DNA from 3 places in the Siminovitchia sp. FSL W7-1587 genome. Region 1 is predicted to be linked to each of the others. Evidence: riboswitches for the same ligand, from Rfam matches in the RefSeq annotation. Region 1 holds a riboswitch; each other region holds the start of a gene.
What was found. Region 1 has a riboswitch for S-adenosylmethionine ahead of NST31_RS07325 (YezD family protein). Riboswitches for the same ligand answer to the same signal wherever they lie in the genome.
Positions count from the first base shown of each region.

Region 1 (8,030 bases):
TATTGATAACCGCCGATTTTTTTAAACTGCTCTTGAAGCCTGTCATATTCACTCAATAGACGTTCATAGGCACCTTCACGTTCGTAATTCGCCGGATCGGAAAGCTTCTGCTCGATTTTTCGAAGCTCTTTTTCCATGTTTCGTACTTCGCTGAATACGGAAAGCATTTCTTCCCAAATCGTTAATTCTGATTCCAAGCCTGTATGTTGCTCCAAATAACCAATTGTTACATCTTTCGGTTTGACTACTTGGCCGGAATCATGTGAAAGTTCTCCAGCGATGATCTTTAACAAGGTAGACTTTCCGGCTCCATTCCTGCCGACAAGAGCTGCCCGGTCACCTTCGCGAATTTCCAATTTTATATTTGAAAGTACCAAATCAGCCCCAAAATACTTTGAAAGCTGTTGAACTTGCAATAATAGCATAATTTCCACCCCTAGTCATAGACAGTGTATCGCATGTTGACTATATTTGACAATTGATTTTTTAGGTGGCAAAAACAGACAGTATACACGAAATAGTGTAGAATGATAAGGAGGTGTTTGGCCGTGGAAAAATTGACGCATTTTAACAATGAAGGCAGGGCACAGATGGTGGATGTCAGCGGAAAGCCGGAAACAGTCCGCACTGCTGCTGCCCGCTCCAGTATTGAAGTGAACGACCATATTTATGAGTTAATTACGAATCAGCAAATAAAAAAGGGCGATGTTTTGGCTGTGGCGCAAGTAGCCGGGATCATGGCCGCGAAAAAAACATGGGAAATAATCCCGATGTGCCATCCGATCCCGATAAAAGGAGTTAATATTTCCTTTGACTGGATGGAAGGATCCGAGAATCATAAAATCCTGGAAATAACTGCTGAAGTAAAAACTGTCGGTAATACAGGAGTAGAGATGGAAGCATTAACTGCTGTTTCGGCAGCCGCACTCACTATATACGATATGTGCAAAGCCGTAGACAAGGGAATGATCATAGGTCCAACCTATCTAATAGAAAAAACAGGCGGGGTATCCAGTAGCGATTATCGCCGTGAAATGGAATAGGTTTATCAGTTGCAGGACATTCATTCCGCAAACGGGTAAACTGCAGCGCTTTTTTCTTTTTGGCATGGAGGATTGAATATGAACGGGGAAACGTTAAAAATACCACAGGCAACTGCAAAGAGGCTTCCGCTATACTACAGGTTTTTGAAAAATTTACATGCATCAGGAAAACAGCGCGTATCTTCGGCCGAATTAAGTGAAGCGGTGAAAGTGGATTCCGCTACCATTCGGCGGGACTTTTCTTATTTTGGCGCGCTTGGAAAAAAAGGATATGGGTATAATGTAAATTACTTGCTGTCATTTTTTCGCAAGACACTTGACCAAGATGAGGTGACGAAAGTCGCTTTAATTGGTGTAGGAAATTTAGGCACAGCTTTTTTAAATTATAATTTCTTAAAAAACAACAATACAAAAATTGAAATGGCTTTCGATGTCGACAAAAACAAAATTGGGAAAAAGATCAGCAATGTACCGATTTATGCTTTGTCCGAACTTGAAGAAAGATTGAGCAAAGAGGAAGTGGCCGTCATTATTTTAACTGTGCCGGCAAGTGCCGCCCAAGCCATCACTGACCGGATTAAACATACCGGTGTAAAGGGAATACTGAATTTTACCCCTGCAAGGCTGAATGTGCCGGAGTCGATCCGTGTTCATCATATCGATCTAGCGGTGGAGCTGCAGTCGCTCGTTTACTTTTTGAAACATTATCCTCTCGATGACACGGAAAATTCACAACCATAAATGATTTTTCAATGGCTAATTGGACGGGTTTCCATTAAAATAAAACTATAGATAGGAGGTGGCCGCAGTGAGTGCAGGTGTAGGCAGTTTACTTGTAATCGCACTTGTTGCTATATTGATCTTCGGACCAAAGAAGTTGCCGGAACTTGGTAAGGCTGCGGGCAACACGTTGCGTGAATTTAAGAACGCGACGAAAGGTTTGGCAGACGATGATGAAAAAGAGACGAAAAAAGACAGCGATAAGTGATAGGATGAACAAATCATGAGTCAAAACAATATGTCGATCATCGATCATATAGAGGAATTGCGAAAACGGCTGGTCATTATAGTCGTTTTCTTTGTGTTGGCTGTCATTGCCAGCTTTTTTATATCACAGCCTCTTATTAAGCTGATTCAGCATGCAAGCGCTGCCCAGGACATTACGATGAATGCGTTCCGTGTGACGGATCCGTTTAAAGTGTTTCTGCAAATGACGTTTGTTCTGGCGTTTATTTTAACATCCCCCGTTATTTTGTATCAGCTCTGGGCCTTTATCAGTCCGGGTCTTTTGGAAAAGGAACGGAAGGCAACGCTCAGCTATATACCGGTTTCAGTTTTTTTATTTTTAGCAGGTGTCCTTTTTTCTTATTTTATTTTGTTTCCATTTGTGATACGGTTCATGCTTGGGTTATCGAGCAATATGGAGATACAGACAACAATTGGCATTAATGAATATTTTCAATTTCTTTTTCAGATAACCGTACCGTTTGGAGTTTTGTTTCAGCTTCCGGTCGTCATTTTGTTTTTAACAAGGTTGGGCATCGTTACGCCGATGTTTTTGGTACAGATCAGAAAATATGCGTACTTTATTTTGCTGGTTATAGCAGCGTTCATTACGCCTCCGGATTTAATCTCGCATATGATGGTGACCGTTCCATTACTCATTTTGTATGAGATCAGCATCTGGATTTCAAAGGTGGGTTATAAAAAAGCGCAGGCTTCCGCAGCAGAGAGTGATGAAGATTAAAAAAGCATCCTATATTTCCGGTGCTTTTTTAATCTATAGCCCATAAAACAAGTAGGTTAATGCTATAAGATGAAAAATTCATCCTTGACAGATAATTTATAGTGGGATAGTATATAAATACGTTTATAAATGACGTTTCAACTGAATAATAGGTAATTTCTTATCCAGAGAGGTGGAGGGACTGGCCCTTTGAAGCCTCGGCAACAGACCGTCAGGTACTGTGCCAATTCCAGCAGGCTGTTTGTAAGCTTGAAAGATAAGAAGAGAACAAATGACGTTTAAAGCAAACCTCTTCTTATTTTGTAGAAGAGGTTTTTTTAATGGGGGGATGAAGATGGCAAAAGTGGAGGAAAATGCGATTGAAGACATTGTTTCGGCATTGAAAAAGATGGAATATGGTTCATTGGTCATTACAGTGCACGATGGAGAAATCACCCAAATTGATACGACTGAAAAAAAGCGTTACAACATGCAAAGGAAACAAAGGAAAGTCCCGATGATGAAAGCAAACAAATGAAAACAGGCTGCCGATTAGACAACTAAAGGCATCTTCTCCATGATCATGCATTGGGAGGGTGCTTTTTTTGTACCGTTGCCTAAAATGGTAGCGAGAAAATAGCAAATGAAGAGAAGAAGGGGTGACTCCTCAGTTCTTTCATAAAAAGGATGTGGAAGAACTAAGAGTTTTGGGATTTTGCGCTCCATACGTCTGTAAAGGAAGAAAAATCATTCATGGAAGGGATTTGATTGGTTGGTGAATGATACATGAGATTTGTTGGATATAAAACAGGTGGCCAATTAGAAAAAATGTAGCAAGTTTAATCCGTTTGGGTTGAGAAGAACATGCTCATACAGTTAATTAAAATCGTTTTCACTTAAAGGGAGGAAAATAAAATGAGTGATATTGTCATTATTTCAGGAAGTCCATCTGAATTTTCCAGATCTGGCAAGATTCTGGATTATCTAGGCAGATTGCTGGAGAGGGAACATTTTTCAATAAAACATGTTTCAGTAAAAGATATTCCGCCGGAGGACTTGGTTTACGGAAATGTTCATAGCCCTGCCATTCAAAAAGTGTCACTTGATATTCAAGAGACAGCGGGGGTGATTGTCGGATCACCGGTTTATAAAGCGGCTTATTCGGGAGTTTTAAAAACATTGTTCGATCTTTTGCCTCAAGATGTGTTTAAAAATATTCCGGTATTGCCGCTCATGACCGGGGGCAGCCCGGGCCATTTATTGGCGATTGAATTCTCATTGAAACCGCTCATTGCTTCTTTAAAAGGAAAAAGTCTTCAAGGACTTTATTTTCTCGATAGCCAAATTAACAGGGAACAGAAAAACCCAATCATTGATGAAGAAAGCCTTTTACGTACGAAAAAACAGCTTTATGAATTTATCGAAATAGTAAAGAAAAATAAGCGTCTTGCGTCTTCTTTATAAAACAGAAAAGAGACATTTGGTAATGAAATGCTCGCTGTCGATGGCAGGGGCACTTCGAAAAACCGATGTCTCTGTTTTTTTAAATAGATGTTGTTTTTTTATCCAGGAAGTCCTCATACAAACTGATCAAGAGGCTTTGGCGTAACCTGTAGGCAGGAAGTTCCAGCACTGCATTTCAGCAAAAGGCAACACTATGCGGCCAGCGCTGTACTAGCAGGCTTTGTTACTATATACATCCTATTTCTGATCCTTTTTTAACCGAAAGTGGAGCATAATGAGACGCAGCCCCGCTCCAAAATCCAGTGTGGCTAAAATTATCAGCAAATAAACCATAAAACCAAAGCCGTTCTTATCCACTTGCTGGACAGCAAAAAATGTAAAAACAAACCCCAAGACGATATATAAAGTACCTGAAAATAATGGTGACCTCATGAAAAGAACCCTCCTATCCACCATACAAATTGTGCTGTTTTTTCTATATATTTCTCCAGCTTATCGACAAGGAATAACTGAAGTATGACAACGATCGTGTTCATCGAGACATGTGCGATGATAGGAACGATAATTCTTTTCGTCATAACGTATAAAAAGGCAAATACGAATCCCATGGTAGCATATAAAATAATGTGAACAGGCTCGAAATGGGCCAGTGCAAAAATGACGGAACTCAGTAAAGCGGCTACCCAGAAAGGGAAGCGGTCGTACAAGCTTCCGAATATGACTTTTCGAAATACGATCTCTTCTAAAATGGGCCCAATAATGGAACTGATGATGACGATTGCCGGAAATAACTCGATCAATTGTAAAATTTGCTGTGTATTCTCTGATCCCGGGTTGATGCCAATCGCCTTCTCTACCAAACCTGCGGAAATCTGGGCAAAGAAGGCCATAAAAATACCGATAATTGCCCAAGTAAAAGATTGTCCGACGGGGAGCGGCTGGTCCTTCTCTATTTTTGTATACTTCTCATTTTTTCTCAAAAGAAAAAGAACAAGGGCAAGTCCAACACTAAAAGAGAACAGAATCCAATAACCAACCGCATTCACTTTCATTTGCTCCGGATCAATATGAAGCACCTTCGTACCTATTTGGAAAAAGAGCGGTACTCCAATATAAGAGGACAACTGCATAACGATAAAAGTGAGGACAATCAAAAGATATGATTTCTTCATGAAAATAGTAAATCTCCTTCATATATATCGAACGATAATTTCTATTTTACTCTTAATGGACGATTGTTTCAAACAGCGCGTTTATGTTTTCCTTCCCCTGCCCTAAAAATATCCTGTGCCCATTTTTTTCATTCTGGCGAAAAAGTTTGACATAGGCAACTAGTGTGCATAAAATATAAATTAAAGAAATGTTGGTCGGGGGAAACATTGTAAAGACAACCCAACTTATATGAGGGAGGTAAAGGAGATGAAAGGTCATGAGTTGATTGCTCTTAATGAAGCCAACATTGGGGATTGCATCAAAATAAAGAAGTTACTCGTAACGGGCACGATGAGGAGAAGGTTATTGGATTTAGGGTTTGTCCCTTCGGCAGAGGTGATTGTGCTGCAAAAAAGCCCGCTCGGCGATCCGATTGCCTTTCGTGTCAGCCATACGACTATTGCCCTGCGAAGGGAAGAAAGTTCAAAAATATATGGGGAGTTAGTAGCAAATGAATCATCAGCAACCAGTTAAAATTGCGTTGGCAGGCAATCCGAATGTTGGAAAAAGTACTTTATTTAATACATTGACAGGACTAAAACAGCATACTGGCAATTGGCCGGGAAAAACCGTTATCCATGCGGAAGGGCAGTTTTCCTATAAGGGGGTAGATTACACAATCATTGATCTCCCTGGTACGTATTCCCTTTTTTCCAACTCGGCGGACGAAGAAGTCGCAAGAGATTTTATTGTCTTCGAGCGGCCGGATTTGACGATTGTTGTGCTTGATGCCACCTCGATTGAGCGGAATTTGAATTTGGCGTTGCAAGTCATGGAAATGACAGATAAAGTGATTGTCTGCATTAACTTAATTGATGAAGCAAAGAAAAAAGGGATTTATATCAATGAGAAAGCATTAATGAAAAAACTCGGTGTTCCTGTCATCAAAATTTCTGCTCGTAACAAAGTGGGCATCAATCAGTTATTAGATACGATCGACAGGATGATCTCAGGAAAGATTTCCACTTCTCCGTATCAAATACAGTATTCACCAGAGATTGAAAAGAAGGTGGAAACATTGATTCCCCATGTGCAAAGAGTGTTTGGCAAAGAGCTTCCCGCCCGCTGGCTCGCCTTGCGGTTGCTTGATGGGGATGAATCATTTATCACTGCTTATTCTAAAAAGATAGAGAAAGAACGGGGTGACGGATTGACACATGAGCACTCATATCCAGCCAAAACCCAACAACTATAATGAATTATTACATTTGGCACAGTCGCTATCAACGGAAGATATTCGTGATGAGATTGTTACTAATATTTACCAAACCTCAAATGCCATTTGTGAAAAAACAATTGCTTATAAAGCCCCGGAAAAATTGCGGCAAACAGAAAAGCTCGACAAAATTTTCACATCGAAGGTTTGGGGATTTCCCATTATGCTTGCGATGTTGGGAGTCGTCTTTTATATCACGATTGCCGGGGCAAATGTCCCTTCTACCATGTTGGCCAATACGTTCAATTGGTTGGAGCAGTATATAACGGCTTTTTTCACATGGATTCATGCGCCTGAATGGCTCCATGGCATCCTTGTTTTAGGGCTTTATCGAGGTACGGCGTGGGTGGTCAGTGTCATGCTTCCTCCGATGGCGATCTTTTTCCCCATGTTTGCCCTGTTGGAAAACTACGGGTATTTACCCCGAGTGGCTTTTAATATGGATCGGCTCTTTAAAAGGGCAGGTGCCCATGGGAAACAGGCGTTAACAATGGCGATGGGTTTCGGCTGTAACGCGGCTGCCATAATGTCTACAAGAATCATCGAGTCGCCACGGGAAAGAATGCTTGCGATTTTGACGAATAACTTTGTTCCGTGTAATGGCAGATGGCCAACGCTGATCTTATTAGCTTCTTTATTTATGGCGGTAGGCTATTCCGGTACAATGGGAACATTGGTGACGGCCGGGATCGTCATGGGAATGGTGTTATTTGGAATCGTCGTCACACTATTTGTTTCATGGGCTTTATCCAAAACCGCCCTGAAAGGAGTCCCGACTCATTATACATTGGAGCTTCCTGCTTATCGTCGTCCGCGGTTTTGGGAAACGATTATTCGCGCCACGCTAGATAAATCATGGTTCGTGTTAAAAAGAGCGGTCATTATAGCGGCTCCCGCCGGTGTGATGACGTGGGTGGCTGCCAATATCTATATCGGGGATACGAGCTTATTAATGTACTTCGTCAACTTTCTGGACCCCTTTGCCCAATTATTGGGATTGGACGGATTTATTCTGATGGCCTTTATTTTTGGACTTCCGGCGAATGAAGTCGTATTGCCGATTTTATTGATGGGTTACTTATCAACAGGTGCCATGACAGAAGTAGAAGAATTAACCGCGATCAAATCAATCTTTGTAGACCATGGCTGGACGTGGTTAACCGCTTTGAATATGATGCTGTTTTCATTGCTTCATTATCCGTGCGGGACGACATTATTTAATATTTACAAAGAAACGAATAGCAAGAAGTGGACATTTGTTGCCTTTGCATTACCAACAGCGATTGCGATTATTGTCACATTTATCGTTGCCCAGGTAGTAAGAGGATTCGGCTGGGTGTAAAAATATCCGAAAGAAAGCTCCGGAAGC
Region 1 is NZ_CP150169.1:1,573,383-1,581,412, reverse strand. It holds gene NST31_RS07350 (ABC-F family ATP-binding cassette domain-containing protein) at 1-425, opposite strand, end outside; gene moaC (cyclic pyranopterin monophosphate synthase MoaC) at 549-1,043, shown strand; gene NST31_RS07340 (redox-sensing transcriptional repressor Rex) at 1,122-1,784, shown strand; gene NST31_RS07335 (twin-arginine translocase TatA/TatE family subunit) at 1,852-2,031, shown strand; gene tatC (twin-arginine translocase subunit TatC) at 2,047-2,790, shown strand; SAM riboswitch class I at 2,948-3,053, shown strand; gene NST31_RS07325 (YezD family protein) at 3,125-3,307, shown strand; gene ssuE (NADPH-dependent FMN reductase) at 3,685-4,233, shown strand; gene NST31_RS07315 (YdiK family protein) at 4,471-4,665, opposite strand; gene NST31_RS07310 (type II CAAX endopeptidase family protein) at 4,662-5,405, opposite strand; gene NST31_RS07305 (FeoA family protein) at 5,653-5,919, shown strand; gene NST31_RS07300 (FeoB small GTPase domain-containing protein) at 5,897-6,640, shown strand; gene NST31_RS07295 (nucleoside recognition domain-containing protein) at 6,603-8,003, shown strand.

Region 2 (8,030 bases), 2.0 Mb from region 1:
AAACGGCACCTACATGCCCGATTCGCTCAACTAACATTCAGTAAAAGCCCTACTGAATGATGTTTCACTTTATAAAAAAGTGTGAGCATTTTTGACATCCTTGTCGACAAAGCGCCGATTCAATATTGAGCAAGCACTCAAAAATCGGATCATGAGATATGGTAAGCGCCCGTTCATTGAGTAAGCACCCCATAATTAACAGGGTGCGTCCGTTTTCTTAAAATATTTCTTTTGCGTCAGAAGGTAAATCTCTAACATGTTTAAGATATTGAATCATGTTTCTATCATCATTCATTGGATAAGTGAATTGAAAGTGTTTAGCGACATCTTTAGATAAGATTCTAAACAATTCACAAGTAACAAATATTGATTCCCACATATTTGTATATTCAGAATCAGCATACGTTTTTTGGTACATTTCCCAATATGATTCTGGAAGGTATATTTTAAAATATGTACCAAATTTACCTGTTGAAACTTGAAAATCTTCTTGTGTCCCAATCCACCAAGTAACCATTTTATCCAAAGATTCTCTTATCGTATATTCAAACATATGCTTTGCATACGGAAGCTCATCACGCCAAATTCCTTTTGCAACGTTTTGTAAACACCACCAAAAATTGTTTGTATAACTATCGTATTCACTTTGGGATGGCTTTTTGACATGGTAATCTATATCAGTGGGATAAGGGATTGCCGGTAAAAGATGATCTTTATCCATTAAGGGAAGAGTGAGCTTATCTTTTCCATACTCTTCAAATACAACTTCTTTTGTTTGGATGCGGAGATCTATGCGATTTCCATCTGTAAAGAGCATTAAAAATCCGTAAGAGCTCGTAAAATCAAAATCTATTTCCTCGCCGAAATCATTTTTGTCAGGTTCTTGCATCATGATTAAATCCCCAAAAGCATTTACCCATGTCTTATCTTTTACAAAAGATACTGTTTCTGTCACAACATAAACAACATCGTAATCCTGGAAAATATCCTTTGGCACATTCGGATTTGTTCTTGAACCGTTCATATAGACGGCCCGAATACGTTCATCTTCTTTGGCGATGTTTATGATAAGCCCCATCATTTCTTGTTCATTTCTCATTTCATTTCCCTCGGATATATATAGTTGGCTTTACATGGAAAATTCAAAATGGAGGGCTCGTGGATGATATAAACCAAATTATCATTTATTTAACATTTTTTTATCTAACCTTCCTCCCTATTTGGAGCCAGCTTTTTTTCATCACCATTTCCACATTTATTCGCAGATTCACTCTGCTATCCTGTTAGTTCCATAAGGTAAGCCGAAACCCCTTCTTTTTTATCTATGAGTAACTTTTTCAAATCGGCGCAACTTTTTTAAACAGTAAAATTTATTTGAAATCTACAGCAGTTGCTCCTATATTGATTTCTTGTTTTTCCCCAACTATATGATGCGAGAAAAAAACATGAAATATATGCTTTATTGTTTCATTCAATTTGCCGCCTCTTCATCATTGAATAAAGTCACAATAGAAAAAGCCTCTTACTCGTTTTCATAAGAGGCTCCAGTCGTCCAGTCAACTTTCTTAAGAGCGATGTGTGGACAAGTGTTTCCATGAGTATTGTTTTCCCGGATGATGATTTGCCAACTGGTCAAAGCCAAATAAATGGCCGCGCAATGTTTTCTGTTCGTATTCTTTTTTTACCAATCCTCGCTCTTGCAACACAGGTATAACAAGCTCTGAAAATTCCTCGAAAGAACCAGGCATGACGGTGTATGTGATATTAAAGCCATCCACACCAGCCTCATTTACCCACTTTTCCATCTCATCGGCAATCGTTTCCGGTGTTCCTGCAACAACGGGACCAATTCCGCCAATACCTACAAATTCAGCAATTTCATTTATAGTCCATTGCTTATCAGGATCCGCTTTCGTAAAAATCTCCACCCTGGAACGCATTGCGTCATTTTCAATGAATTGCAGGTGTTCGTCGGGATCGTATTGTGAAAGATCTATACCGGTCCAGCCGCTGAATAAACTCAATGCCCCCTCCCGGCTAATGTGACTTTTATAATCTTTGTATTTAGCTTCCGCTTCCACTTGTGTTTTGCCAACAATGGGCGTAAACAAGCTGAATATTTTGATTTCATCACCTTTTCTTCCATAATGCTCCGCTTGCTTCCGAATCGTATTAACATATTTTTTGGCGATCGAAATGACGGGAGCTGATATATATACTCCTTCCGCATGCTTGGCGGCGAAGGCACTTCCTCTCGGAGATAAGCCTGCCTGATAAATGACGGGAGTTCGCTGTGGTGACGGTTCACATAAATGGGCGCCGGGTATATGAAAGTAACGGCCATCATGATCAATATCATGAACCTTGGCTGGATCGACAAACATTTTTCTTTCCCTATCCCTTACAACAGCACCATCTTCCCAACTGCCTTCCCATAACTTGTAACATACTTCCAAATATTCCTCGGCAATATCATAGCGTTCATCATGTTTAATCTGTTTCTTCAAGCCAATGTTCAATGAAGCACTCTTCAAATAAGAAGTGACAATATTCCAGCCGACTCTTCCTTTTGTCAAATGATCCAAAGTCGACATCCGGCGGGCAAATGGATACGGGTTCTCATGTGTCACCGAAGCGGTTACGCCAAATCCAAGATATTCTGTGACAGATGCCATGGCCGGTATAATCAAAAGCGGGTCATTGATGGGTGATTGCACGGCTTGCCGAAGCGCCGCATCCCTGGTTCCTTCGTAGACATCATAGTGACCGAGCACATCCGCTATAAAAACAGCATCAAATTTGGCTTTTTCCAACGTTTTCGCCAACTCTATCCACTGTTCCAAATCAGTATAACGATGGGATTGATCATCTGGATGCCGCCACAATCCAGGAGACTGATTTCCCGGGCAATTCATGACAAAAGCATTTAATAACATTTTTTTACTGGTCATTTTCTACGCTCTCCTTGCTGTTGATTGTTATATTCAGGCCAAAGGGATGTTTCCACTCCGACAATTTGCTTGCCGATTAATTCTTTTGCCAGATTGTTAGAAGGGCCCATCACAATGCCCGCACGCGAATCCCGGTATAGACGTTCCAACGTTCCTTTTTTATATCCAAATCCGCCGGCTACATCCATGGAGATTTGCGCAACTTGATTGGCCGTCTCGGAAGCATGGACTTTAAACTGATACAACAGTGTCCGTAATTCATTCGGAAGAGGTGCGCCTAATTGAATCCATTCATTCAATCGGGCGGCAATATCCTTTTGCCAAGCGGATAAACTGTTGATCAATATCTTTGCCGAGGCAAGCTGATTTCTTATCGTTTGATATTTTGCCGAAGATTTTTTCGCATGCGCAGCAGCCTCATGAAAAATGCCAATGGCTGTGCCCACCCAAGCAGCACCCAAACCAAATAAATAGACATGGCTATTCTCGACTATTGTTTTTCCAGTGCCTTCTTCACCGATTCGGTCACGTTTATGCACAAAAATTTGATCAAAACGAACGGGAGAACTATGATTTCCACGCACACCAAGCGCATCCCACACACCCGCTTCAATTCCGTCCTGTTTCGCATCCACAATAAAGTAACAAAGGTCATAAGACACTTCCGCATGAGGAGACCTCGTTAGCAACACATAAAAATCAGCATAACCACTGCTGGTGACAAAAGATTTTTCCGCATTCAGCAGATACCCATCCCCCTTACATTCGGCCCTGCTATGACTGAGCCAGTATTGGCCGCCTGATGCCCTTTCACTATTGGCAATCGTCCCGAACTTTCCTTTACGCAATGGCTTCAACCAACGATGCCATTGATCTTCGTTGCCATAATGATAAATAATAGCGGCCGCTCCAACGTTCATCGTATAGACGAGCGCGGTAGATGGACATGCTTGTGCAATTTCTTGAACAATGAGGCCAAATGCCTCATAATCAAGCTCCAATCCGCCCAGCTCTTTTGGAAGAAAAATACTGCTCCAACCCTCTTGGCCCAGCACTTTTAAATTTTCAAGCGGAAAAGCCCCTTCCCGATCGAGACGATCAGCATTTGGTCGAATAACACGATCAATGATTTCACTTAATTGTTCTCTAATTGCGCCATATGTTTCTTTCTTTTGAACATGAAGTGCCATACCAACTATCCCCTTTTCCTACATATTGGTTTAGCCCATTAAAAAAGCTCTCACTAAGGGAATCCTTAAAGTGAGAGCCGCTAGTTGACTAGTAGGCCAAATCCTATTTTTCAATTGAAAAAGCCCTTCCTCAAAAAAGATGAGAGAAGGGCATGTTTTTCCATCCATTCTCATCTTTAGAATACTTCCGTATTCTTCTGAAATTAGCACCGGGCAATCGTATTGCTGGTTGCTGAGATATCATCGGGTCAGTCCCTCCATCTCTCTCGATAAGAAAATAATTATTAACTTGTGTAGAGTATAATCAATATTTCAAAAATAGTCAACACTTTTTGAAATGAAGAATAACATCTATCCTCATTGGTCTGACAATCGCGAACAAAATAACAGGATGGACCAGCACTGAAGGCTTATTGCTTGTGTATGTAGCGTGCGGCTTGAATGGCCGATTTATTCTGATTGGTAAAGCTGATTTACACAGTCAAAATAAGACAAATCAGCAAAGTCGAGTGAAAAAGTACATGGATGGTATTAGGAACGATCCATTCATAACAGGCAAAAAAGTATGTGTCTCACCAAACATGACTTGATAGCTTTCTACTCTATCTGCCGAACCTATTCCAAAAAAATAAGGAATCCACCAATCTAGGAGAACCCCCGCCATGATCAGCGATCGCTGGATCATCAGCCATAACTTGGCCCAGAAAAAGGATATGTTTTGCCGATGAAACATAATATGATTCCCATAAGCAGCATAATTTGGGCTGTCCAGAATAAAGTAATGATCACCAACTCTCCAGTAGAACGAGTCGCGGCAACTGCTTGAACATCATTGAGTGGCCCGAGTGGCAACCAGTCATGAAATATCATAAAAAGTAATATGAAACCCGATCCCGTTATAAGCACTTTTTCCGATCGGTGAATCTTTCTTTTCAATTCCTCAAAACCCCGTTATTTTCATCTGATCCATTCTTCATAAACTTATTGAAACTATTTGAATAAAATGTATGCAATGACACCTGGACAACCTGATTCGGAAGCCGTGGCCGGCTATGCTTTCAAGCATCGTTCACGACCATTTATGTTTCACGCTGCCCGCCCATGATACTTTTGTACAGCTGCGCACTTGTTGATGGTGAAAATATGACTACATACTCATTACCGACTTCCTGTTTCACTTTTTCTGTTAATAAAGCCCCTTTTCGATTATGCGCTTCCTCAAGCTCGATACCATTACACTTCAAACGGTCCTTCTCCCAGTCAATCCATTCTCCATAAGTGGCGCACCAATCCGACAGTTGCCCGGCCAATTCTTGCGAAATCGGGATCTTTGTTAACTCCAAATTCATCCCACAATGATGGCACCATACCGGATCTGCGCCTATATCTCCTTCTATTTTTAATTCAGTTGTTTTTCCATGATCACATCCACATAGCAAAGCAATCACCCTTTCGAATCTTTATCTATTTCTACGAATAATCATTAGAAAGGTTCCTTTTGACCCGCCAGGCTTTTTTGGCGCTCTAAAACCAATCCTTCGTCCTATTCCCATATATATTTTAGAATAGTAGAATAATTCTTAAAAGGAGGGTTTATTTTGAAAAAAAAGCTGCTTTACCTCGTAGCAACAGTTCTTCTTGTCCTCTTTCAGGCTCCCGTAGCTTTGGCGAAGTCCGATTCACCGCACGATATTCATTTTGATTCTATCATTACTGATGGCCATAGCGATACAATGAGTAAGGTCATCGACCCGGAAACATGGCTTCCGAGCGTGAATATTGGACAGAATACACCTTTTGAGGTAGATATACCAAAGCTTCAGACAGGAGGCCTCCATGTTCCATTTTTTGCGGCATATACATCCGGCTATTACAATAACACTCCTCGCAGTATCAGCAGAACGCTCGCCCTGATCAATGCATTGTATTGGACGGAGAAAAACAATCCGGACACATTTCAAATTTCTTCAACGTATAAAGAAATCATGAAAGCGGTTCGCGATAACAACATCGCAGCCGTCCCAACGATAGAGGGCGCTTATTCCATGGATAAGAATAATGCGATCGAACTTTTGCGTCAATATGATGATTTGGGTATCAAAGCGATCGGATTTACATGGAATTATTCCAATGATTTGGGTGAAGGAGCCAACAGGGAATACAATGATCCGGACAAAACGCCCTCCGAAGGAGGACTAACAGAACTCGGGTCGGACGTTGCCCGGGAAATGAACCGCTTAGGGATGTTGATTGATGTTTCCCATATGGCTGAAAGTACTTTCTGGGATGTCATCAAAGTTTCCAAAGCGCCTATAATCGCCTCTCATTCGGGTGTGAAAGCATTAAAAGATCACCAGCGGAACCTTTCGGATCATCAATTACGGGCGTTGAAAAAAAATGGCGGAGTCATTAATATCGTATTTTATCCGGTATTTTTGACCAACAATTCGCAGGCTTATGTAAAAGATATCGTTGATCATATTGATCATGTCGTGAATGTAATCGGAGTGGATCATGTCGGTCTTGGATCTGATTTTGACGGTGCTTCTCTGCCGGAAGACCTCCAAGATTCATCCCAACTGCCAAAGCTAACAGAGGAATTAGTAAAAAGAGGTTATACGAAGCAAGACATAGAAAAAATTCTTGGCAAAAATATGCTTCGTGTGTTAAAGGTAGTAGAAAAAACTGCCGATCATGACCCCGCAAAAGTTGGGAGAGGGCTTACCATTACACCAGAATACGAAATGGGTGAAATCATCCAGGAGAGAACACCGCTTCTTTCTGCAAAAGTGACAGCAGAAAAAGGGGCCAAAGCAGATGAAAGCAGCTTTCGCGTTATTGTTGACGGTATTCCTTACAAACCTGTTTTTGATCGGCAACATTCTACCATGTCACTGCAGCTACATGAGGCTTTGAAAGAAAGATTCCACGTTGTGACCTTTGAAGCAGCAAACAAGGCTGGCAAAGTCACAAGGGAAACAAGGATCTTTTATATAAATGATTAAAAGTCAAAGAACAGGGTGATTTACGCCATCCTGTTCTTTTTTAAAAAGCTTATGAAATAAACCCTTTTACAATAAAATCTTGAACGATTAAACATAGCGCCCAAGCAATCATTCCCACCCCAATTGCTATACCTAAATGAAGGGACTGCTTTAAGAGACCAAATACCACGCATAACATTATAATTGTCGCCGGAAAACCTGCTAGAACCCCAAGAGTAAACTTGGAAATGCCCTGAAGAGACTCCCCTTCGATTTTCAACCAAATGATACTTAACAGACTGATTAAGGGAAGGGCAGCAAGCATTCCGCCGTATAACGGGAATCGTCTAGCCAGCTCTGTTACAATGCCGATAATAACTGCCGAACTGATTATTTTTATCACGAAAAACATTTATTTTGAGACCTCGCTTAATATCCGAAATGCTTCAACCACCTTTTTTCTTTCAAAGACGGATAAGCGGCTTAGCGCAGCCTGAAGTTTTACCTCATCCAATTCTGTATTCTTTTTTAATATGGAAGAACCGCGATCTGTTAAATGTATGTATACCTTTCGCTGATCTTGCTCCGCTCTCTCTTTATACAACCAGCCATTGCTTACTAATTTTTTGACATGTTCAGAAGCTGTATTATGTGATATCGATAAATACTCGGCAATATCACGAATCATGACGGATTGCTTTTTCTGCGCGAATTGTAAAATCCGAATACTTTGGTGAGAAATCGTTTCTTCATGCGCAGCATGTAAATGGAAATAAATATCGGTAAAGTATCGGTTTAGTTCTTCCAACATACAAAACCCTCCTCACTATATCGCTCATTCAGATTATATCGTATTTATCGATATAAATGAAGTGCATGTTTTCCTTATATTAGAAAGAAAAAGA
Region 2 is NZ_CP150169.1:4,133,555-4,141,584, reverse strand. It holds gene NST31_RS19380 (aminoglycoside 6-adenylyltransferase) at 218-1,099, opposite strand; gene NST31_RS19375 (LLM class flavin-dependent oxidoreductase) at 1,566-2,951, opposite strand; gene NST31_RS19370 (acyl-CoA dehydrogenase family protein) at 2,948-4,141, opposite strand; SAM riboswitch class I at 4,309-4,417, opposite strand; gene NST31_RS19365 (hypothetical protein) at 4,826-5,077, opposite strand; gene NST31_RS19360 (hypothetical protein) at 5,221-5,589, opposite strand; gene NST31_RS19355 (dipeptidase) at 5,740-7,146, shown strand; gene NST31_RS19350 (DUF3147 family protein) at 7,196-7,537, opposite strand; gene NST31_RS19345 (MarR family transcriptional regulator) at 7,538-7,936, opposite strand.
Region 2: another riboswitch for S-adenosylmethionine. It lies ahead of NST31_RS19370 (acyl-CoA dehydrogenase family protein); the one in region 1 lies ahead of NST31_RS07325 (YezD family protein).

Region 3 (8,030 bases), 1.3 Mb from region 1:
ACCGCATTGGAAAAACATGTGTGCCTTGTAGAAGCGGTCGACGAATCAGGTGTATCCGGCTGGGGCGAAACGGTTACGAGTGATGAGCCGTATTATAATGAGGAAACAACGTATACAGCCACATATATGTTAAAAGATTTTCTCATTCCGAAAGTGATGCACAAAACGATTCAACATCCGCTTGAAGTGCATGATATGCTGACTTTTGTCAGAAGAAATCAAATTGCCAAATCGGCGATTGAGACCGCGATCTGGGACGCATTTGCCAAGAAAAACAACATCGCTTTATCCGAATTGATCGGCGGCACAAAAACAGAGATTGAAGTGGGCAAAAGCATCGGCATACAAAGCTCGCCTGTAAAACTCGTTGAAAAAGTCGCTGAATATGTGGATGAAGGCTTCAGGAAAATAAAAGTGAAAATTGCTCCAGGCGCCGACCTTGATTATATAGATGCCGTACGCAAAGAGTTTCCGGATATTCCACTCATGGCGGATGCCAACTCTGCTTATACATTAAATGACATTAATCATTTGAAGAAACTTGATCAATACAATCTCATGATGATCGAGCAGCCGCTTGCCCATGACGACATTATCGACCATGCCACCCTTCAGGAACAATTGCAAACCCCTGTCTGCCTCGATGAAAGCATCCACAGCCTGGAAGATGCGAGAAAAGCACTACAGTTGGGGAGTTGCCGGATTATCAATATTAAAATTGGACGCGTAGGAGGAATTGGCGAGTCGGTGCGGCTCCATGACCTTTGCAAAGACAACGGTGTTCCCGTCTGGTGCGGCGGCATGCTTGAAACGGGGATTGGCAGGGCACACAATATCGCCTTGACATCCCTCTCGAACTTTACGATTCCGGGAGATACGGCGCCATCTTCCCATTATTGGACTGAGGACATCATCCAGCCGGAAGTAACGATGGACCACGGGATTATTCAAGTGCAAACTGGTCCCGGGATCGGCTTTGCTGTCGACCGTGAAAAATTGGATCGGGTTACCATCCATAAAGAACGGATTTCAACAGCTGAAACGGCACACCCAATACCGTAAAAAAAGAGCTTGCAGAGAAAATCGCTTCTTTCTCTACAAGCTTTTTTATAGGGCTCCTCTTCGTTCCAGAAAACTGGGCACAATCAAAAGCCGAATGAGGCTGTCGAGGACTTTCTCACCCCCGCAATCGGTTTAACTAATTTGCTTTTTCATCCAATTGCAGCTCAGACCTTTTCACAAGCAGGTAGTGATGAACTGGCGCATCTTCATGGCGAATGAGTGACACAGCCGTGTATCCAGCATTAAAAAGCTGTCGGAAGATCGATCTTGTCTTCATTCGCCAATCTATGGCGAGCCCCATGTCTTCTTTTTTCATTTGTTGGAAAAATGCAGGCACGGGAACTACTATTTGTTCGGCGGAAAAAGGAAGGTCCAAATTTCCCAGTCGCGGTAAACCTCCCTCACCTTCCTGATACGGCACCTGAAAAGCGTTACTCTTATCTACTTTAAAAGAAGACGGCTTTTCTACGTGATCACTATTGATCCACCACTCTACTTTGAATCGGTCTGTCGGCAAGCCATTGTTCAGCTCGTCTTTCCCCTCGCCATATGAATTGACGATATAAGTATTGCAGACTGAGCGAAGTTTGGTCAAATTCAAATAGGCGTTTCGGCTTTCAAGCGGATCATAAGTCCATGTGAGCATGTCATAGCCCAACTTTCTTGCTTCAGACTTCTGCCTTTCTTTCAACTGATAGCCGATCCCTTTTACCCGATAATCAGGATGGATGCCAAGCGCATGAGAGCATAAATAAACCTTTCCATTCAAGAATCCCGGAAAACTGTAGCTGAAACCAACAAGTTTCTCGTCATGAAAGGCACCTACGATGAGGCCCCCATTTCTTATGGCCGTAACCGTTTGGTGAACAGGAATGGCATCCCACTTCCATACCAATTCTTCCAATTCTTTTACAAGAGCCATTTCCTCCACACTTTGTAGTGTTTTAATGAGTACTTCCGAACTCAATGCTTGAATCCTCCCTCCAATGTCTTCAATATCGCGTAAGCTAAAACTTCTATACCTGAAAGCATGGCCTCACGATTAAACGTCATTTCCGGATGATGAAGACCAGGTGCAAGCCCGCACCCGAGCCCTAGCATGGTTCCTTTAAGCTGTGGCTTTTTTAATGTGTAAAAGTGAAAATCTTCCCCTCCGGATGTAACAATGGGCTCTTCCAATCTGTCCTCTCCGAGTGCTGCAACAATCGCCTTTCTCATCATACGAATGGCATCATGATTCGCTTTCGCAGCCGCGATATGCGCTTTCGTCTCCAACTGAATGTTAACGTTGTGAAGCTTTTCAAGTGATGCGACGATATGTTCAATTTTTGTGGCCAATTGCTCAAGTACTTCATTTGTCTGCGCTCTTACATCCAAACTGAAGGATGCGTTGCCAGGGATAATATTACTCGCTGCGCCGCCTGCCTGGAATTTGGTCATTTTTGCCGAATAGGGAACCATCGGGTCAAGATGAATGCCTTGGATTTGCTGCACGATGGATGCGCCAATTTCAATGGAATTCGCTCCTAGATGGGGCCTTGCTGCATGAACATCGTCCCCTTTGATCTCACCTGATAAAAACATCCCGGCGCCATGAAGGATCGCAGGTGCCGCATAACCATCTTCCAGTTCCTGGATAGGTCGCAAATGAACACCATATAAATAATCTACATCATCGAGCACTTTTTTCTCCAACATTTTTAAAGCGCCTGTTCCTTTTTCTTCTGCCGGTTGAAAAATAAATTTCAGCTTGGCATTTTCGGGAAATCCCACTTTTTTGAGCAACAACATCGTTCCAATTGCCATCGTCATATGGGCATCGTGACCACATGAATGATTTGCTTGAAATTTTCCATTGACTTCCTGCCATAAAGCATCTATATCCGTACGCAAAGCAACGCACCGCTCTCCTGCTCCAACTTCAGCTACAAGACCGGTGCAAGTGCCATCATCAAATGTTTGAACGGCAAATCCTTCTTTGACTAAAAAATCCCGGATATATTCAGTCGTTTTATATTCTTTCCAGCTTACCTCCGGATGGTTGTGAAAATGGTCAAACAACGAGTAAACCGTTGGTTTTAAAGCCTCAATGTATTTCTTCATTACATTCTCTCCCGCATATTGATGTGTCCATTATACCACTGCCTTTTGACAATGTACCATATTCGCCCACTTCCAAAAATGAACTTGACATTATCTATCCCATGCTTTACATTCTTAAATAATAGGGAAATACAAGTAAATGAAATAGCGTTCTCTTATCAAGAGTAGCTGAGGGACTGGCCCAATGAAGCTCGGCAACCATCTATTAAAAATAGAAAGGTGCTAAATCCTGCAAAACATGAATGTGTTTTGAAAGATAAGAGAGGAACCAGTTATGATGAGTATATGACTAAGCCTCTCTTTCTTTTTTTTAAGAAGAGAGGCTTTTTTGTTTCTTGATATTCCCCAAAAAACTGGGGGGAAGAAAATGAAAAACATTAGAATATTGTTACTAGGATTACTATTGGCTGTTATTGTTTCCGGATGTGGAAACAATGCGACGGGAACAAAGACGGAAGAAGAAAAGCTTATTGTGGGCGCTACAGCCGGCCCCCATGAGCAAATTATGGAAAAGGTTAAAGAAGTGGCGAAAAAAGACGGATTGGACATTGAGTTAAAGATTTTTTCTGATTATATCCTGCCAAACAAAACATTGGCTGACGGTGAACTGGATGCGAACAGCTATCAGCACCAGCCCTTCTTGGATCAGTTTAATAAAGACCACGATACCGATTTGGTATCTGTAGGCAAAACGATTTTAAATCCAATGGGGGTTTATTCGGAAGACTATCAAAGTATTGATGACCTTCCAAAGGGAGCCAAGTTTGGACTACCCAACGATCCGACAAACGGTTCCCGGGCGCTGTTTATTTTGGAAAAAGCCGGCCACATTCAACTGGCTAATGATGCGAAAGAGACAGCATCACTGAAAGACATAAAAGAAAACCCGAAAAACCTTGAATTTATCGAGCTTGATGCCGCACAAATTCCCAAGCAGCTCAGCGAGGTCGACGCGGCAGCGATCAATACAAACTTTGCCATCGACGCCGGCCTTTACCCAAAAGAAGACGCCATCCTTCTGGAATCAACGGACTCGCCCTATACAAATGTCATTGCTGTAAGGGACGAAAATAAAGATGACGCTGTAGTGAAAAAGCTTGTGAAAGCTTACCAATCTGATGAGGTGAAAACATTCATCGAAGAAGAGTTCCGCGGCTCTATCATCGTAAGCTGGGAGTAAGAGTGAAACGATTAATCAACCGGAGGTTTCAAATGACAAATCCTTTATACGTAGAAAGAAATAAAGATATTGCCATTCTCGTTTTGAATCGCCCTGAGAAAAAAAACGCCATTACGCTCAAGATGTTTCGCAAGCTGTCTTCTATTTTGGATGAACTGGAAAAGGACCCCGCCATTAGAGTTTTAATCGTCCGCGGCGTTGATAAAACAGCCTTCTCCGCCGGAGCGGACATTACCGAATTTCTTGATGTCCGCTACCAGGCCGAAAAAGCAAAAGCCTATAATAAAGCCGCGCTAGAAGCGATTGAAAAGTTGTACCGATTTTCCCGGCCAACGATCGCCCTTATACAAAGGCTTGCGATTGGCGGTGGACTGGAACTGGCCAATTCATGCGATTTCCGCTTTTCATCTGCTGACGGAACATTCGGCATTACAGCCGCCAATATCGGGATTATCTATAATGTAAAAAGCACGAAGCGGCTTATGAATCTAATTGGGGTAACTAAGACAAAAGAATTGCTTTATACGGCAAAATTAATCGGGGCGGAAGAAGCGCGCGACATCGGTTTGATCGATTATGTGTATGCTTCTGACGAACTGGAGGAACAATGCATCCAGTTTGCTCGTAACATTTCCGAAAAATCTTTGGTGGCCAATTCAGGAATAAAACAGGTGATCCACAAGATCATAGACGGAGCCACCGATGAAGATGAAGAATTGGCAAAATCCATTCTCGATTCGTTCAGCTCCGAAGATTACGAGGAAGGCATTCAGGCGTTTTTAGAGAAGCGCCGTCCGAACTTTAACAGAGTTAGAAACAGGTGAAAACGACATGAATCAAGCATTACAAGGCATGAAAGTGATTGATCTGTCACAAGTATTGGCCGGACCATACTGCACGATGGTGCTCGGCGATATGGGAGCAGATGTCATTAAAATCGAAAAATATCCAAATGGCGATGATACGCGGGCCATGGGACCGTTTCACAACAATGAAAGCCATATGTATATGATGGTCAATCGCAATAAACGCGGCATGTGCCTGAACGTCAAAAAGGAAGAAGGCCGAGACATTTTATATGAATTAGTCAAAAAAGCAGATGTTTTCGTAGAAAACTTTCGCCCGGGGGTAGCGAAGAAGCTCGGGATCGACTACGACACCTTAAAAGAATTAAATCCCGCGCTCATATATTGCTCCATATCGGGATATGGCCAAACCGGTCCTTATCGAAATAAAGGCGGGTTCGATATTATGGCGCAAGGATTGTCCGGTCTCATGGAAATGACAGGCGAACAAGGCGGAAAGCCAGTCAAAGTCGGAATTGCCATTCACGACTTGGCTGCCGCCCAAACAGCCATTCAATCCATTTTGACATCCTACATTTACCGGTTGAAAACCGGAAAAGGGCAGTATATTGATGTGTCTCTTGTTGACTCGGGGCTTGCCTGGACGGTATGGGAAGCAGCAGCTTATTTTGGCAGCGGACAAGTAGCGGGAAAAACCGGAACAGCCCACCGTGCCGCCGCACCCTATCAAGGCTTTAAAACAAAGGATGGCTTCATTTTAATCGGGGCCGCCAATCAAAAGTTATGGGAAACATTTTGTTTGCATGTCGTCGATCGGCCAAATTGGATGGAAGATCCGCGTTATTTGACAAACAGCCTGCGCACGCTTCATCTCAAAGAACTTGAAAAAGATATTGAAGAAACATTATCAAAGCGCGATTCCGTGTATTGGCTGGAGCTTTTAGAACAACACGGAATTCCTTGCGGTCCGATTTATACTTACAATCAGACCTTGAGTGACCCCCATATTCTAGAACGGGAAATGATACTGGAATATGTACATCCGGCTGCCGGGGCGGTCAAAACATTGGGCTTTCCTGCCAAATTTTCAGAAACACCCGGAGAACTGACAAAACCTGCTCCCCTTCTTGGACAGCATAATGAGGAGGTCTTATTGGAAACAGGTTATTCCAGTGGAGACTATAAGAGACTAAAGCAAGAAAGTGTTTTGAATTAGTTAAAAAAATTTGGGGTATGCCATACTTTTGCAAAGCACGAGTTTAATCATCAATATCCGGCCTAAACGTTTCCTAGAAATCACGAAAAAGAGTCTGGGCCACAACAAAATCAGCCGAGTAAAAAACGAACCATAAAGTGAAACTTCATTCAGTAGGAGTTTTCTTCCATCTCCTACTGAATGTTAGTTGAACCAATCGGGCTTTTAGGTGCCGTTTTCTCACACTTGGACCTTTTGTATTCACTCAAAATTTTGAAGTGGGAGGCTTACGGCACCTTACATGCGGGATAAAGTGAAACTTCATTTCTTGGTATGCCTTTTCCAAGAAATGTTAGTTGAACCAATCGGGCTTTTAGATGCCGTTTTCTTACACTTAGACCTTTTGGTATCAACTCATGTCTTGAAGTGGTGTATATGGCACCTTACATGCGGGATCAATTGTCCTGATGTATAATATGCAAGCTTTTAGCGTAGTCAAAATAGGTAGACTCCTGCGGGAATCGCTCGAGCTGAAGATCCCGCAGGAAAGCGATCTTTGCTTTCCGAGGAAGCTGAAGAGACCTGCGGAAAGCGAAATATGTTGACGTAGCGATGATAGGGATTTTTTTTACACAAATAAACCGAACAATTATAAATAAAATGTTCGGTTTTTGCTACTTCGTATTTGCTTATGTCGCAGCCTTTAACTGCTTTCCAAACATTAGATCGTCACAATCACCATCGTGATAAACAAAATCGCAATATAATTAACAGAAACAACAAAGTTGGCACGAGCCCATTTCACATCATCTTTTACAAAAAAGCCCCGGATCGCAAGTACCAGCCAGACGAGGTTTAGTAAAGTCGCAATCACAATAAAGGTGGTCCCGAGCGACACCAGAAAAAACGGCAGAGGCAACAAGCAGGCTACATACACAAAAATTTGTCGCTTTGTCATTTCAAAGCCCCGGATCACCGGGAGCATGGCAACGCCTGCCGCTTTGTATTCGTCATACCTCTTCATCGCGATCGCGAATGTATGAGGCATTTGCCAAATAAACAGAATCATAAATAAAACGATTGGGATAATATGCATGGCAGAATCAATTGCTCCCCATCCAATCAACGGTGTGACTGCTCCTGAGATGCTTCCGATCACCGTGTTAAATGTATATTTTCGCTTTGTCCACATCGTGTACATGACGACATACGTAAACCACCCGATAAAAGCGTAAAGGACAGCCTCCATCGTTGTAAAAAACAAAAGAAGAAATCCCAGGACGCTTAATGCGATACCCAACCCCAACGCCATTTTTAATGAAATATTGCCTGTCACTGTCGGTCGCACTTGGGTTCTGGCCATGACTCTGTCTATATCGGCCTCATACCAGTTATTAAGGACGAGCGCCCCGGCCATGACTAGTGTGCTTCCAATGATTATCAAGAAAAATAAATTGGGATCAATGACTGTATTTGTAAAGTGGGCGGCGAGCCAAAAACCCGTAAAGACAGGCAGTACATTGGCTATTAACACAACCCCTTTAAAAAGAGCAATTACATCAGCTAAAAAAGAAGTGATTTGAAGCTGATTTCCAAAAGATGCATGCTCTGCACCTGTCTTCTGTTGACTCATTTTCTATCGTCCCCTTAACAATGATCAGATCGTAATATTCTCCCTCCATTA
Region 3 is NZ_CP150169.1:2,873,972-2,882,001, reverse strand. It holds gene menC (o-succinylbenzoate synthase) at 1-1,062, shown strand, start outside; gene NST31_RS13495 (GNAT family N-acetyltransferase) at 1,199-2,029, opposite strand; gene NST31_RS13490 (M20 peptidase aminoacylase family protein) at 2,026-3,165, opposite strand; SAM riboswitch class I at 3,318-3,428, shown strand; gene NST31_RS13485 (MetQ/NlpA family ABC transporter substrate-binding protein) at 3,533-4,345, shown strand; gene NST31_RS13480 (enoyl-CoA hydratase/isomerase family protein) at 4,378-5,169, shown strand; gene NST31_RS13475 (CoA transferase) at 5,177-6,367, shown strand; gene cyoE (heme o synthase) at 7,068-7,979, opposite strand.
Region 3: another riboswitch for S-adenosylmethionine. It lies ahead of NST31_RS13485 (MetQ/NlpA family ABC transporter substrate-binding protein); the one in region 1 lies ahead of NST31_RS07325 (YezD family protein).